2 regions of the Paenibacillus sp. J2L1-98 genome follow, and region 1 is predicted to be linked to the other one. Evidence: predicted binding sites of a transcription regulator. Region 1 holds the regulator's gene; the other holds the start of a gene.
The links. The regulator NrdR, encoded in region 1, represses ribonucleotide reductase genes. The targets are predictions, from matches to a motif close to AACACNATATATNGTGTT.

Region 1 (8,159 bases):
TAACCGCTCTTGGGCGGTATAAATGTCTTTGGGACCCGCAATAATCCCGATCTTACGATGGCCCTTATTAATCATCATTTCTACAGCAGAATAAGAGCCATTCACATTATCGCATACTACTGCATCAAGGCTCAGTCCCTTTACGAGCCGATCAATTAATACTACTGGAATATCTTTATCCATAATGACACTATGATTAAGTTCAGTGGAGCTTACCAGCATGACAATAAGACCATCTACCATCTTGTTCTTAAGGTAGGTCAACTTTTCTGTTTGTTGAACAATATTATCGTTTGCACTGCAAATCACAATTCCATAATTCATGGGATTAAGGACCTCTTCAATCCCTTCGATGACCTGAGTACAAAAAATATCAGTTATACGAGGAATCAGAACACCTACCGTGTATGTTTTACTTGTTCGAAGACCACGGGCAATTGGGTTAGATGTAAAGTTTAATAATTTTATAGCTTGTTCAATCTTCTCTTGATTACTTTTCTTAATTTTATATCCGTTAATAAATTTCGATACGGTTCCAACTGAAACATTGGCTTGTTTTGCAACATCCTTAATTGTCGGCATAAGAAATCTCCATAATTACGACCTAATAATCTTAAAACGATTTGATTTATTACATACCATGTATAATCATCGATTGTCAATTTAAATTCATCCTCAACCCCTTCCCGTAGCGTGGCAACTTTTAATTCAGTAATTATTCAGACTTTATTAGTATCCATAAAAAGAAAATTCGGAAATCATGGCTTCGAAGATTCCTTAAGCGTAAAAAACTAAAACCAATAAAGTTTGTATTTAGTGGAGCCTAGGGGGATACGACTCGTATTAGCTCGTCTTTCCATTATAGGATGTCCGAATCTTGATTTAATGGCTGACGAATCTTAGTCTACGGGGACTTTTAGCGGTAGATTCAGACGCCGTGCTCCTGCACTCGATGTAACTTCTTCGAAGCTTAATCATCCGTTCCGTCCGCGCGGGCGAACCCCTGTTCACTACCCAAGACCTTAAATCTTCCGATAACAACGTACATAATCAATTACAAACTCACTTGGATACTCGGGTTTCGTTGTTGAACCACTCTCTTGTGGCGGAATCTCATAAATATTCAGCATCAATTGCATCGGATACTTCGGAGATTGCATTGAGCTATGTATGAGTTTGTTATCGATATAAAAATCGACTCCGTGCTCTGTCCAATCAAGAGCATAAATATGAAACTTGGTAGGGTCAATCGAAAATTGTTTCTCGAAAAACTCTTCGTGAATGGATGGGTCACCAAAAGAATGGATACCAAATCCTATCTTGCATTGATCAGTATTCACATTCCAGCCCTTCAGCTCAAAAGGACATAGTTCAGCTGATTTATATGGCTGATCCTCAAACCCAATCATCCAAAATGCACAAACATTATTGGGATTTCTTAATCCTTTGGCACGTATTTCAAAATATCCGAACTGCTGCGTAAATAGTCGTTCGACAGATTGCTCTTCTCGAACGATACAGTCTCGTGAGAATTTGTGTTGCCCATATTCGCTTCCTACAGGGCCGGAAAATACTCCTGTCTGGAGGTTACTAACTTTAACGTCCCCGTTAAATTCAGGACACCAAGGTAATTTATCTTCAGTAATTTGTAAAACGAGTTGGCTTTCTTGAAATCTGTAGTTTGCTTGGGAGTTCTTTCTACTGCTCCATTGAGGCAAATAGTACGGTAGCCACTTCGTACGGTCCAGCTCACCGTCATCAAAATCATCATGAAATACCAATGTATAGCCTGATTTATCAATATTTCTTGGAAAGTCCTCATTCATCATGATTTATCCCCTTTATAATTGGTTGATATTGGTTATATTATAGCATTAATATATATATTGACAAGAACTAACGTTCGCCATATCGGTTTTAGTCAAGGATACGTGCGGACTGAACCCCGGGGTTCGCCCCCTGGGCTTTCCACCAAATAAAAAAAGTCCACGAACTTAATCGTGGACTTGAATGTATTATTTGGTGGAGCCTAGGGGGATCGAACCCCTGACCTCATCACTGCCAGCGATGCGCTCTCCCAGCTGAGCTAAGGCCCCAAATGACGACAAGATTGATCTTAACACAGGGTAGTAAGATTTGTCAATCTCTATCTATCATACCATTGAGCGGATGCTTGGAGAGCAGGTTGTTGAGCTCCTTCATGAACATATCGATATCCTTGAATTGACGATAAACGGATGCGAAGCGGACGTAAGCTACCTCGTCGACAGGGTAAAGCTGGTTCATGACAATTGCGCCGATATCGCTGCTGTCAACCTCGGCATGAGCTGTTGTGCGCAGCTCCTTCTCAACCTCGGATACGATAACCTCCAGCCGTTCTACGGGCACAGGACGCTTCTCGCAGGCGCGGATAAGACCGCGTAATATTTTGTCGCGACTGAATTCTTCGCGGCTTCCGTCTTTTTTGATGACGATTAGAGGCGTTTCTTCAATCATTTCGAATGTCGTGAAGCGGCGGCTGCACTTTTCACATTCACGACGGCGACGAATTGATTTGTTTTCGTTGGCCGGTCTGGAGTCTAATACTTTCGTTCCGGCATAGTCGCAGTATGGGCATTTCATGTTGCGTATTGCCTCCTTTCTTAGTCACAAAAGCCTTTGAAACTGGCCTTTTTAAATCATTTTTAATTTCCATCTAATTCCTGTAATGAAGTTTTGATTTTTGCACATAATACGTTTACCAACCGCAAGGAGGTGAACATACATGAGCGCATCCCGCAGCAGTAACCAATTGGTTGTACCTCAAGCGACAGCTGCACTTGACCAAATGAAATTTGAAGTGGCTCAAGAGCTAGGCATCGCGATTCCGCAAGACGGATACTACGGCAACATGGCAACTAAAGACGCTGGCTCCATCGGGGGATTCATTACCCGTCGCCTAGTGCAAATTGCCGAGCAATCCCTTGCTGGTCAATACAAATAATGATTCATTACAAGTTGTATGAATAAAGGATGCTTTGGCCGGGCCCGTTCATAAGTAACGGGCCTCCAAGGCTTCATTGTATTTTCGTATTCGCTAAGCTAATGACGAACGCTTAGAAGCTCGGATAAATATCCTTATACTTATTATAATAGTATATGACCCGTTGTACATAGTGCCTCGTCTCGCCGAACGGTATTTGCTTCACCGATTCCATCGTCCCGTCCCACACACCCGTATCAAGCCACTTCCGCACATTGCCTGGTCCCGCGTTGTATGCGGCTATGGCAGCGACCTTATTGTGATCAAATTGTTGATCAAGGGATTTCAAATACCACGCGCCAACCTCAATGCTAACATCCGCACGATGCCGGAGCATGTCTTCCGTTACTTCCTTAAAGCCCGCTTTTTGAACGACCCAATCCGCCGTTTCAGGCATGATTTGCATCAATCCTAAAGCGCCCTTCCTCGATTCCTGGCCTGTCCGGTAGTTTGTTTCGCTCCGGATGATTGCAGCTACCAAGTGGGGCTCAACGCCGTAGTTAGAAGCACTTGCACGAATGTCTTCCTTATAATGAACCGGATACATCCATGTTGCGAGCCAATCCGATTTGAGAAATAGAATCATCATAAGCCCCAGCAGCAGTACAAGAAACACTCTCTTCTTTAGAAGCATTCTCATGGCAAGCACTGACTTTTCCAAAAATCGTCAAGCTGACGCTCCGTCTCCGCAAGCGTTCCGCTGTTATCGATGACCCAATCCGCATTTTTCTTCTTCTGCTCGATATTCATTTGCAGCGCGATCCGGCGGCTTGCTTCTTCGTCAGACAAATGATTTCTTTCCATCAAACGCGTTTTCTGAATCTCAGCAGGCACATAGACAACCATAATGCCATCGTACAAATTTTGCTGCCCGGTTTCGTACAAGAGCGGTACATCCGCAACGACTAATCGCTCGGGAAACTGCTCCGTGTACGTATGTATACGCTGCTGCATTCTCGAACGAATGGCCGGGTGGGTGATCGCTTCGAGTTTCGCCAGCGAGGCTTTATCGCGGAATACGATCTCCCCGAGCGCTTTCCGGTTAAGTGAGCCGTCCTCTTCAAGAACAGCTTGTCCGAACGTAGAGGCAATTGCCTCTAATGCCGGTTCTCCGGGAAGGACAACCTCTCTTGCGACTTGATCGGCATCGACCAGCAGCGCACCGCGTTCTATAAGCATTTTTGCGATAGTGCTTTTACCGCTGGCAATACCGCCGGTTAATCCGATTTTCATCCAGTTCACCTCAAATTATAACAACTTCATGATTCCCATCATGATTAATAATATGCCTGGCAGAAAAGATAATGTTTGCATTCCTCTCCAAGCGGAGAAACGAAAGCCAAAACGGATGCCTCCTATTAGAAAGATCGCGCTCGCCGCCGCAATCGTGAGTGATGTAAATAATGAAGGCAAACCGATCAACGCTGCTCCAATTCCTGCTCCGAATGCATCAAGCGATAACGCAACCCCGAGCATCACCGCTTCCGATGCGGAAATCGTGCCCGATTTGTCAACGTCCGCCGCTTGCGGCGTCCGCAAAATTTGAATCACTAACCCAAGGTGCTTCAGCTCCACCCTCATCACAAGAGGCGCGTTTGCAATTTCTCCAGCTTGCTTTTTCGCATCGCCTTCAGCTGCTTCTGCGCATCCATGACCAGAGTCCTCATCCGACTCGTTCGCTTCATCATTTTGCTTACCTCGCTTGATCTGCATCAGCGCCCAGCCTCCAATCAGAATGAGCACGCATGCTCCAATGAGCCGCGCGACAAATTCGGAAAGAAATCCGGTCAGCCAGCCTCCAACCTGCATAGACAAGTAAATGATAAGGCCTGAGCAGCAAGCAATAATCAACACCGACAGCAATGGGATCCGAATTCTCCGTAAGCCGTACGTAACACCAACGCCAAATCCGTCTAAACTAACGGCAAAAGCAAGAACCAACAGTGAAGCAACATGCGCGAACAATTCTTTAGTCCCTCCCCGCACAGCGGCTGTCCTTCTCACCATAAAGCTGTGAGTAGTCATCCGCCTATACTTCGTAACACAACTATCATATGCGGGGAGTATTTGACTGTGCATGTCGATATGGAATTGCTGCTAAACCATTGCTTTATCAGATACGGCAAGCGGCTGGCATTTGCTGCAAATATGCGTGCCTCTGCCTCCAACCGTAAATTTCTGAATAGGTTTTGCACAAGACGGACAAGGCTCATCCTTCCTGCCGTATACGAGCAGCTGATGCTGGAACATGCCCATCTCACCTTGCCCGTTCACATAAGATTTGATCGACGACCCGCCCGCTTCTACGGCATGCGCCAGCGTCGATCGAATCGCCTCGTACAATCGCTTCCATTCGGCCGGCTTCAGCGTATTTGGCGTTCGTTCCGGGTGAATTCGCGCTTGGAACAGCGCTTCGTCCACATAGATGTTACCTAAGCCGACAATATGCTCTTGATTCAGCAGCAGCGGCTTAATCTTCGTCGCACGCTTCTCCAGCTTGCCGCGCAGCGCTTCCAGTGTAAAAGAAGGTTCCAGCGGCTCAATACCCAGCTTGTTAAGCGGCGGAAGCTCAAGCTCCTGTCCCGACTGAAACAGATGCATCGTGCCGAACTGGCGCACATCCTTGTAGCGCAGGTCCATCCCGTCGTCAAAATGAAAGATCACATGCGTATGCAGCTCTAGCGGTTCCTCTGACGGAAACACCCCATAGCGTCCTTCCATACGCAAATGAGACACAAGTACAAGCCCATCCAAAATAATTCGCAAAAACTTGCCGCGCCGCTCAACCGTTTCAATCGTATGTCCAACTAACGCATCCGCAAACTGCTCAGGCTCTGCCGGACGCTGTATAATACGCGGGAGTCTGACGGTTACAGATTGGATTCGTTTGCCCGCTACAAGTTCAATTAACGTTCGCCTTACCGTTTCTACCTCTGGCAATTCAGGCATATCTCCTCACCTCAACAACCATTATAACCGAAACTGCAAGGCAATGGGCTACTTTGCTTCGTACCAATTGTCACCGTAACTCACATCTGCTTTAAGCGGAACATCAAGCTTGAGCGCTCCCGCCATCACTTCGGGCACAAGCGACTTCATCAGCTCCAGCTCTTCCTTCGGCACCTCGAATACGAGCTCATCGTGCACTTGCAGCAGCATACGGCTCTGCAGCTTGCGTTCGCGCAGCGCCGCATCCATATGCACCATCGCCAGCTTAATAATATCTGCCGCGGTCCCCTGAATCGGCGTATTCATCGCTGTCCGTTCCGCGAAGGAGCGCACGTTGAAATTGGAAGCGTTTATGTCATTCAAATATCGTCTCCGCTCCAGCATCGTTGCCACATAGCCGTCGCGCCGCGCTTGCAGCACGATGTCGCTCATATATTGTCTGACACCCTTGAACACTTCCTTATAGTTCTCAATGAATTTACCCGCTTCTTTCGGCGAAATGCCAAGGTTTCTCGAAAGGCCAAAATCACTAATCCCGTAAACGATACCGAAGTTTACCGCCTTCGCTGAACGCCGCATATTGGAATCGACCTGATCGGCCGAAACGCCGAATACGTCCATCGCCGTCTTCGTATGAATGTCCATATCCTCGATAAAGGCTTCCTTCATCTTCTCATCGTCAGCGATATGCGCCAGCACGCGAAGCTCGATCTGCGAATAGTCGGCTGCCAGAATGAACCAGCCTGGTTCTGATGGAACAAACGCTTTCCGGATTTGGCGGCCTTCCTCCAGCCTGATCGGAATATTCTGCAGGTTGGGGAACTGGCTGCTCAGACGTCCAGTTGCGGCTATTGTCTGGCGGTAGTACGTATGCACCTTGCCCGTTTCCTTGCGAACCTCCTTCAGTAGGCCCTCCACATAGGTCGACTGCAGCTTCGAGAGCTGACGGTAATGCAAAATAAGCGGAATGATCTCATGATAAGGAGCCAGCTCCTCCAGTACCTCGGCATCGGTCGAATAGCCTGTTTTCGTCTTTTTCTTAGCCGGCAGTCCAAGCTTCTCGAACAAGATCTCGCCAAGCTGCTTCGGTGACCCGATATTGAATTCCGTCCCTGCAAGCTTGTACACATCGCTAATGATGACCGTTAGCTGGCGCTCCAGATCGCGTCCAAGCGCCTCGAGCTCTTCCTTCTCCACTTTGATGCCCAAATGCTCCATGCCTGCGAGAATGCGGGACAACGGCTGCTCCATGTCAAAATATAGCTTGCTCATGCCGGTACGATTCAGCTCTTCCGTCAATAACGGCACCAGCTGGCGAACCGCTTCGGCCTTCAGTGCCAGATGCCGGTAAAGTGTCTCCGCTTCTGGCAGCTTGAACTTCGCGCCTTTACCATAAACGGCCTCATCAGACGGCAAGGTGGACAGTCCTTGTTTCTCATTGATTCCGCTAAGCGTCTGGCTCGCGTCTGTTGGATCAAGCAAATAAGCGGCTAGCTGCACATCGAATGCCGCTCCCTCGAATCGGACCCCGCTCCATTTGAAAGCGAGCTCTACCTTATGCAGATCATAGCCGTACTTCGGCTTGTCAGGCTGCTCCAGCCACTCGCGAAGCTTCGCCGCGAAGGGCTGCTTCAGCACGGAGAACGGAAGGGCGAAAACCGCATCCTCTGCGGATACCGCCAGGCCGACCAGCTCCGCATGATGCGGATTTTCGCCTATCGCTTCTACAAATAAACCGTTTTTGTCCGACTTCTCAAGCAACTGAATGAGCTTCTCCAAAACATCCGCATCGTTGTCCGAGTCGATCACATGGATATTCAATTCGGCAGCAGCAGCCTGAGCTTCCTCTTCCATATCTCCCGCTTCCGCGCCCAATTGCAGCCGCTCGATAAGCGATTTGAATTCGAGCTTGCGGAATGCCTCCGCCAGCTTCAGGCCGTCATAGCCGTCGTAGCGGATCTCATCGATACCCTGCTCGATCGGCACCTCACGAAATATCGTCGCCAACTTCTTGCTCATCGTGGCGTCATCCTTGTGATTCTCGATGTTCTCCTTCAGCTTGCCCTTCAGCTTGTCCAGATTTTCCAGAACGCTCTCGACTGTGCCGTGTTCATGCAGCAGCTTTAGCGCTGTTTTCTCGCCAACGCCCGGCACGCCTGGAATATTATCGGAGGTATCGCCCATCAGC
Region 2 (8,159 bases), on a different contig from region 1:
TTTGTTGCTCGGTGCCCGGGCTGGGGATCTTTTGGGGCGCAGAAGAATGCTTAATGTGGGCATCGGATTATTTTCGCTGGCTTCTATGCTGGCCGGTTTGGCGCCGACAGCCGAAATTTTGCTTGTTTCACGTGCATTCCAAGGCTTTGCGGCTGCTTTGGCAACACCTGCTGCACTAGCCTTGCTGTCGGCGAGCTTTGTAGAGGCCAAGGAACGTGCCAGAGCGATCGCGATATACAGCGCGGTTTCGGCTGGAGGCGGCAGTATCGGTCTCCTTCTTGGCGGATTTTTCACCGATTTTATTTCCTGGCGCGTCGGAATGTTTATCAATGTACCCATTGGGATTGTTTTGCTCTATTTGGTACAGAGGTTTATTCAGAAATCAGGTAAGAGGACCGGACGTTTTGATTTTTGGGGTGCGATTGTCTCCGTAATTGGCATGACTGCGTTGGTATTCGGTTTTGTTCAAGCTGCCGATCGCGGTTGGGGGGAGCCCGAAACATGGATTTCACTTGCGTCCGGGATTGTTTTGTTAGCGGCATTCGTTCTTATTGAAGCCCGATCGGCTGAGCCGATCATCCCACTCCGGTTGTTCGCGAGCCGCCAGCGGTCCGGGGCTTATCTGGGAAGGTTCTTCATGGTGTGCGGGAATTTTTCACTCTTTTTCTTTATCCCTCAATATTTGCAAAACGTCCTCGGGTCCAGCTCGCTTGAAGCAGGTTTAGCTTTCCTGCCATTTACAGTCGCCCAGTTCGGGATGATGTATCTGATACCTGGGCTAGTGCAGCGTTATGGAAATAGGAAAGTCCTGATAGCCGGTTTGTTATTAGCAATCGTTGGTACACTCGGACTGAGCCGAATCGTCTCCGGACAAGCGGAGTTCTTTCCGCAAATGTTCATCCTTTTAACCATCATGGGCATTGGCGCCGGAATGGTGTTCCAACCGCTTACCGTTATGGGACTCTCAGGTGTGGACCCTCAAGATAACGGTGCGGCTTCGGGTCTCATTAACGTCGCGCATCAAAGCGGTTCTTCATTAGGTTTGGCTGTTCTCATCACCGTATTTGATGTAGCGATCCAAACGGATCAGCCTTCCAAGATGCAATTTGCTCATGCTGTATCGGATTCCATATTGGGATCAGTAGTGTTTATTGCATTAGCCCTTGTTACGACGCTTCTCTGCTTTGCTCCGGCACGCCAACCTACTCGAAAACAAGCATTTACAGATTCTTGAAACAGAGCTGGTATAATACGTCTTCGGATACTTTTAGCAGGGAAAGTTTTCGCATAAAACTCATGTTGATAAGACAAATAAGTAAAATTATCAGAAATGTCATCTTTAGCTCTCATCCAAAAAGTAAAGAGTCAGGTAACTTTAATTTATGCCTGACTCTTTACTTAATTCGTTTTTAATAATTCATTGTTTCCAACGAGTTTTGAAATACATCGTCTAACAAATTCTGCAACCATTCTAACGAATTATGGAATTTCACATAGTACTCATATCTCTTTTTTCCTAATTGCACCGACTATACCCGCAATGATTACACTGCTTACACCCCTCTATATTAATTAAGGAAGCAGAGCCGCAAGAAGGACATAAATCCAGTGAAGCGTTCTTCGTCTGATATTGTGTATATTCCGCTGTATACGTTTTAGCAGGCGCATTCAAGCGCATATCCTGTACGTCTGATGATGCTGCAATCTCAGTCTGCATTTCTCCGCTTCCGATATGCAGCTCGAGCGACTTGGCTACCGCATCGGCAATGGACTCCACCCGGTTAACGCCAAATCCAATCGCACCTGAGCCGCCAATCCCTTTCAAGTGCTTAACTAGAAGCTTCACCTTGTTTCCATGATCGCCATAACGCAGAAATAATGAACATACCCTGCCTAATGCCTCCGCCATCGCAAAAACATCAGAGCCTGCCTTACCCACGTTCAAAAATATTTCACCCGGCGTGCCGTTCAAGTCATTAATCGTAATATATGCCATGCCAAATGGCGTATTTACCTTGTAGGTGGCTCCTCGCAGCATCTGCGGCCGGCTTTTATACTGCTTATCGAGCACCTGCTCCGTTTGAACCTCTGCGGTTTCCTCCTTTGACGTTGAAAGCACCTGTACATCGCGGCTGCCATCCCGGTAGATGGTTACGCCTTTACAGCCGAGCTCGAATGCCAGCTCATAGAGCCGCCCCGTTTCTTCAATTGTAAAATCCGCAGGACAATTCGCGGTCTTCGAGATCGAGCTGTCTACCCAGCGCTGGATCGCTGCCTGTACGCGAATATGATCCTCAGCCGATAAGCTCATCGACGTTACAAAATAATCGGGCAATTCCTCTCCCGGGTGCGTATCCTTCCACGCTGCTGCTACCTGGACATCCTGCTTGTCAAATCCGAGGCGGCTCTGACGGAAGTATTCGAATGCAAAATACGGCTCGATCCCCGTTGAAGTTCCGACCATCGTACCCGTGCTTCCGGTAGGCGCCTCGGTAATAACCGTTACATTGCGCATGCCCCTCTCGGCAACAGCCTCCCCAATTTCCGGAAACTCCGCAATCATATGCTTCATAAATCCGCTTTGCACATATTTTTCAGCATCGAATGCTTGAAACGGGCCCTTCTCTGCAGCTATTTCGGTAGAGGCCAAGTAAGCTTCACGAGCCATAAATCCATACAGCTTATCCAGAAAAACTAGCGAGTCCGCACTGCCGTACCTGATGCCAAGCTTAATCATAAGCTCCGCAAGCCCCATCGTTCCGAGCCCGATTCGGCGCTCCAGCTTCTGATTACGTTCATTTTCCGCAAAATGATAAGGCGTCTTCTCGATGACATTGTCCAGAAAACGTACCGACCAACGCGTAACCTTCGCCAGCTCCTGCCAATTGACATCATGCTTTTCCTCATCATAAAACTTCGACAGATTAACTGCAGATAAGTTGCATACGCCCCAAGCCGGCAAGCCTTGTTCGCCGCACGGATTAGTACTAATAATCGGATTAAAATACCAGCTGTTCGACATTTGATTGTAATACTCCATAAAGACGACCCCGGGCTCAGCGGATTTCCATGCCGATTCGATGATGGCTTGCCATATCTCACGGGCGCGAACGGTTTTGTAAAGAATGACCTTTTTGCCAAGGCGCCGCCATTCCTCGATATCCCCCGTCCACAGCCCGTCATATTCCGGCTCCTTCGTATCCGGGAACACAAGCTCCCATTCCAAGTCCTCCTTCACCGCACGCATGAATGCGTTGCTGACGCATACGGATAAGTTTGCATTCGTCACCTGTCCCATCGTTTGCTTGACCGTTATGAACTCCAGCACGTCCGGATGCCAGTCGTTAAGCATCAACATTAAGGCTCCTCTTCTTGATCCGCCCTGCTCGATCAATCCCGTCGTATAGCTAAACAAGCCGCCCCATGATACGGCTCCGCTGGATGAACCGTTTACCCCGGCGACAATCGCTCGGCGCGGCCGCAGCGATGACAGGTTCATTCCGACTCCGCCGCCGCGCGCCATGATCTCGGTCATCTCCGTGAGCGTCTTCATGATACCGCCCCGGCTGTCCTTAGGTGACGGTATAACGTAGCAATTAAATAACGTCAGCTCCTCGTTTGCGCCTGCCCCTGCTGCGATGCGTCCTCCCGGTACGAGCTTCCAATCGTCCAAAATATATCTGAATTTCTCATGCCATTCCTTCTGCTTATCCAGTCGGGCCTCAACCGAAGCCATCGCGCCCGCAAGCCGGTCCCACATCTCCTCCGGCGTCTTCTCGATCGTGAGCGTAAGCTTCTCCACGCTGGACTTTGCCAGCTCACCGCTCCTAAGTCTTACCGTAACCTCGTTTCCTTCGCGTGCGATCACTTCCCCGACTTCCTTCACCGGAAACTTCGGATCATCCTTCGTCAGGACGAGTACGATGTCGCCGACCAACGTTTTGCTCGTATCAGCGTTCTTCAAAGCGTATCGATCCAGAAAGATTTTCTCGCTAAGTCCCTCAAGTCGCTTACCGCCAGACGTCTCCATCGCTGCGCTTCCTCCTTTGAATTGCCGCTCTCCCGGCATTTATCAGACAACACACGCCAATAACACAATATATGGTGTGATAAAACCATTTTACTATACTGCATATAGATTTTCTCATTTATTTACAGCTGAATATAGCGATCCTTCCCGCAAATTCGCCTTCTCTTACTCTTTTGCTTGTTCATACTCTTTTTTAGACGGCTTCTTATTATTATTGGATGAAAAGGCAATACTGATTACAACTTATCCCCTTTACTGCGGAAGGAGCTGCACCCAGATGACATTCCCGACAACGCCGCAGGCTGCCTCAGCCGAAGCCGGCCCAGCCTTCGCCACCCGTAAGCTGCATCAGCTAGTAGACCTGCAGTGTGACCGATCATGGTTTGAGGAGCTGCAAAATCGTCTGACTAAAGGCGGACCATGGGATGATTGGACGTTATATCAGCTCACCATGGAAGCCGAGCAAGCGAAACGAATTGAAAGCTTCGAGCAATTGCTCTGTCTGCGGTCGCTCCCGTCCTTCGAGCCGATGCCACATCAAATCAGCACCGCGCGCAAGGTCGTGCATGAAATGGGCGGCCGCGCGATTCTAGCCGATGAGGTCGGGCTTGGCAAAACGATAGAAGCCGGGCTCGTTCTGAAAGAATATATCGTGAGAGGGCTGGCTAAGCGCGTCTTAATTCTCGTACCTGCCTCCCTTGTCCTTCAATGGGTGCGCGAGCTAAATCAGAAGTTTGGCATATCCGCCGTTGCCCAGAAGAAAGAGCATACATGGGGATATGACATCGTTGTCGCCTCTATCGATACTGCGAAGCGCGAGCCGCACCGCGAGCTTGTGCTCGGAACAGACTATGACTTAATCATTATCGACGAGGCGCATAAGCTGAAAAACAAAAAAACCACGAACTATCAGTTCGCTAATCTTCTGCGCAAAAAATATTGCCTGCTGCTAACGGCTACGCCGATCCAGAACGATATGGATGAGCTGTTCAATCTAATCACGCTGCTTAAACCAGGCCAGCTGGGCGGGCAAAGTGATTTTGCCGCCAACTTTGTCGTCGACAAACGGATGCCGAAAAATGAAGATCAGCTGCAGGAGGCTTTGTCAGGCGTCATGATCCGCAATCGGCGCGGCGACGGCGGCATTCATTTCACGAAACGTTTTGTCAAAAATATTCCGCTTACACTTTCGGAGGAAGAGAAAGCGCTGTATGATGCGGTCACCGGCTTTGTGAAGGAGCGCTATGAAGAAAGCGGCGGCGACTTGTCCAGCATGCTCTCTCTCGTCACCTTGCAGCGCGAAGTATGCAGCAGCCGCGATGCCGTATTTTTAACGCTCGTGAACCTGTTTAAGAAAACGTCGGAGGACTCCCCTATGCGTCCGAAAATATGGGAGCTCGTAGAAAATATCCGTAATATAAAAGCAAATACAAAAGCCGAAAAAGCGATGGAGCTCGTTAAAGAAATGAATGACAAGGTCATCATTTTCACAGAATACCGGGCCACGCAGGAATACTTGCTGCAGTTTTTCCGCGCGCAAAATATGATCGCCGTTCCCTACCGGGGCGGCATGAACCGCGGAAAAAAGGATTGGATGATGGACTTGTTCCGCGGACGGGCGCAAATTCTAATCGCTACGGAAGCTGGCGGCGAAGGCATTAACCTGCAATTTTGCCACCATATGATAAACTTTGATCTGCCCTGGAACCCGATGCGTGTAGAGCAGCGGATTGGACGCGTGCACCGCCTCGGGCAGAAGGAAGATGTGAAAATTTACAACCTGTGCACCATCGGCACGATCGAAGAGCACATCGTGAATTTACTGCATGAGAAAATCAATCTGTTCGAGCTTGTTATCGGGGAGCTTGATCATATATTGGAGCGCTTCGAGAAGGGTGACGGCACGCTGGAGCAGCGCCTTGCGCGGATGCTGCTTGAAGCCGGCAGCGAAACGGATTTGAAGCAAAAGATCAATCATTTGGGCTCCTCGCTTAGCCGTATTCGGGAAGAGGTGCTCACGGGAGAGAGTCCGCTGCCAGCCAGTCCCGATCTGCTCGTGAATTTGGATTCGCTTGGACAAACCGTGGAGGTGCAGCCTTGAACGAGAAGCAGGTGCACAAATTCGTAAACCGTTACTTGGAAGCGACAGAATGCTCGATATTAGAAAAATCGCCAAACCATTTTACCGTTAAGCTTTCGCCGCATGCCGACCGGGAATTGACAAATCGGCCCTATTATTGGAGTTTCGTCGACCGGGTCGGAGCCGAGCCGGAGACGATGACTTACTTGTTTGTTACCGATAAGAACAAATATGACGCTGCCGAGGAATTGAAAAAAGAGGCTGCCGCTCAGCAGGATACAGCCGTAAATGCTCAGGATGCCGCAGCGGATGCCGCTCTAGGGAGATCGCTCGGCTTCATGCACGGCAGCCTGTCCCTGCCTGCCCGCGTTCCGCGCGAGGACTTATATTTTGGCGCCCGCAAGCTGGATATGCTGTTCGAAGCGGCGAAAACGAAGGGCAGCTACGTCTATTTGTTTCAGGAGCCGGAAAAGCGCAGCAGCAATCCCTTCGCCTCCACGCCTTATACCGCATGGCTGGGCGTCAATATGCGGGTCGAGTTTGCCTGCGACCGCAAGCGCGAGGAAATTCACAGCTACGGCATCTCGCTTGCGACCGGACAATGCGTAGAACATTTTTACGACCGATTGCTCACGTATAAGCTTTCGCCGCGCCTGCCAGCCAATATTCACATCACCAAAAACGGCCTGTCCTTCAACAAGGCGCTAGGCATCGTGGAGCAAGCGCTCGAGCGCAAGCTTCGCAGCTATGATTACAGCTGGGCTGAAGACGCCTCCGCAAGACTTGCGGAAGAGCTTGAAAGGATAAGCGGCTATTATGAGCCGCTTATCCAGAATGGCACGGCAGAAAATAAGCCGGCAATCGAGGAGCAATTCACGCAGCGGCAATCCGAAATTGTGTGGCAATACGAGCCTCGTGTGACTGCGTCCGCCATTAACTGCGGCATCTTTCATCTGGAGGGCATCGACTGACGCTGATTAGACGATTTCCGCAGCTAAACGTCAAAAAAAGGCTGTCTGCAGCCCGCCATTGCGCGACAGGTTGTAACAGCCTTCTCACAACATGTCCCTTACAATAGCATGGAGGTGATAAAATATGCGAAAAAAATTTATAAAGCTGACTGCAGCATGCGTATTAACCGCTATTGTCATGTATGCCGGAGGATTGCAACAGCAGCCTGCCTCTGCCATTGATAATAATGAAACCGTTACCGAGTCCCTTCAGCAGCAAGCGCGGCGCTGGGTGGACGAGCTGGCTGTACAGCCTTCTTTTGCAGCTTGGAAACAGTCGTCACTCGATATTTCTCCGATTGGGCCTGGCACCCATAGCTGGCTGGTAATCGTGAAGCAGGACAATAATACGATCGGCTACCTCGTTATCCATGCTGTGGAGTCAGGCGGCTTTCAATTAGGCGAATACGGGACAAGCAGCCGCCCGCTATTCGATGAGCATACGCTATCTTGGTCGCTTAAGCAGCTTGAGCTATTGCAGCCCGCCTCTAAAGTCGAAGCCCTTTATGTTCACCCGCTGCTCGCCGCTTGGAAGGTAACGGCGGAGCAGGATACTTATTATACAGATGCGGCAAGCGGCGAATTGCTGCCGGCCCAGCCGAGTGACTGGCTCGCTGCTTCATCAATGAAGCTAATTAACGAGGAACAAATGCGCATATCAGACCATGCAGCCCTTCTAAAGCAAGTATCACTGCCCTCCTTCGATCCGTACGCGAGAATGCCTTGGTTAACGAAGCAGCCTCTGCCATTAAGCGCAAGCTCCTACATGCCTCTTTTTGCCAAAATAAACAACAAAGAACAGCTGCGGTATACCGCTGAGCTGTTCAATGGACAAATGCTGTATGTTTGGTCTGTTGTCGGCTACAACAAATGGGATACCGGCCATATTTACGTCGCTCTCGAAGCTGGCGGAGACGGTTCAGACCGCCGTTATATCCCGCTCCAGCTTCTCATCGAGCTTGGCCGCTTTTACCGGTGACGCTCAACGCGCCCCCGCCACCAGAGCATAATGCTCATTGGACCATAGCCGAACCAACGC

Region 2: AC0YNZ_RS02745 (adenosylcobalamin-dependent ribonucleoside-diphosphate reductase) is a predicted target of NrdR. The motif match lies at 4,092-4,109, and genes of this name have one in related genera.

What each region holds. Positions count from the first base shown of each region.
Region 1 covers NZ_JBWDNW010000007.1:82,978-91,136, reverse strand. The annotation lists gene AC0YNZ_RS15370 (LacI family DNA-binding transcriptional regulator) at 1-582, opposite strand, end outside; gene AC0YNZ_RS15365 (glycoside hydrolase family 16 protein) at 1,023-1,829, opposite strand; tRNA gene AC0YNZ_RS15360 (tRNA-Ala) at 2,021-2,096, opposite strand; gene nrdR (transcriptional regulator NrdR) at 2,140-2,622, opposite strand; gene AC0YNZ_RS15350 (alpha/beta-type small acid-soluble spore protein) at 2,765-2,983, shown strand; gene AC0YNZ_RS15345 (lytic transglycosylase domain-containing protein) at 3,096-3,662, opposite strand; gene coaE (dephospho-CoA kinase) at 3,659-4,255, opposite strand; gene ytaF (sporulation membrane protein YtaF) at 4,271-4,987, opposite strand; gene mutM (DNA-formamidopyrimidine glycosylase) at 5,120-5,971, opposite strand; gene polA (DNA polymerase I) at 6,020-8,159, opposite strand, start outside.
Region 2 covers NZ_JBWDNW010000001.1:575,237-583,395, forward strand. The annotation lists gene AC0YNZ_RS02740 (MFS transporter) at 1-1,234, shown strand, start outside; gene AC0YNZ_RS02745 (adenosylcobalamin-dependent ribonucleoside-diphosphate reductase) at 1,517-4,030, opposite strand; gene AC0YNZ_RS02750 (DEAD/DEAH box helicase) at 4,308-6,131, shown strand; gene AC0YNZ_RS02755 (YqhG family protein) at 6,128-7,081, shown strand; gene AC0YNZ_RS02760 (hypothetical protein) at 7,206-8,099, shown strand; gene AC0YNZ_RS02765 (YqzE family protein) at 8,090-8,159, opposite strand, start outside.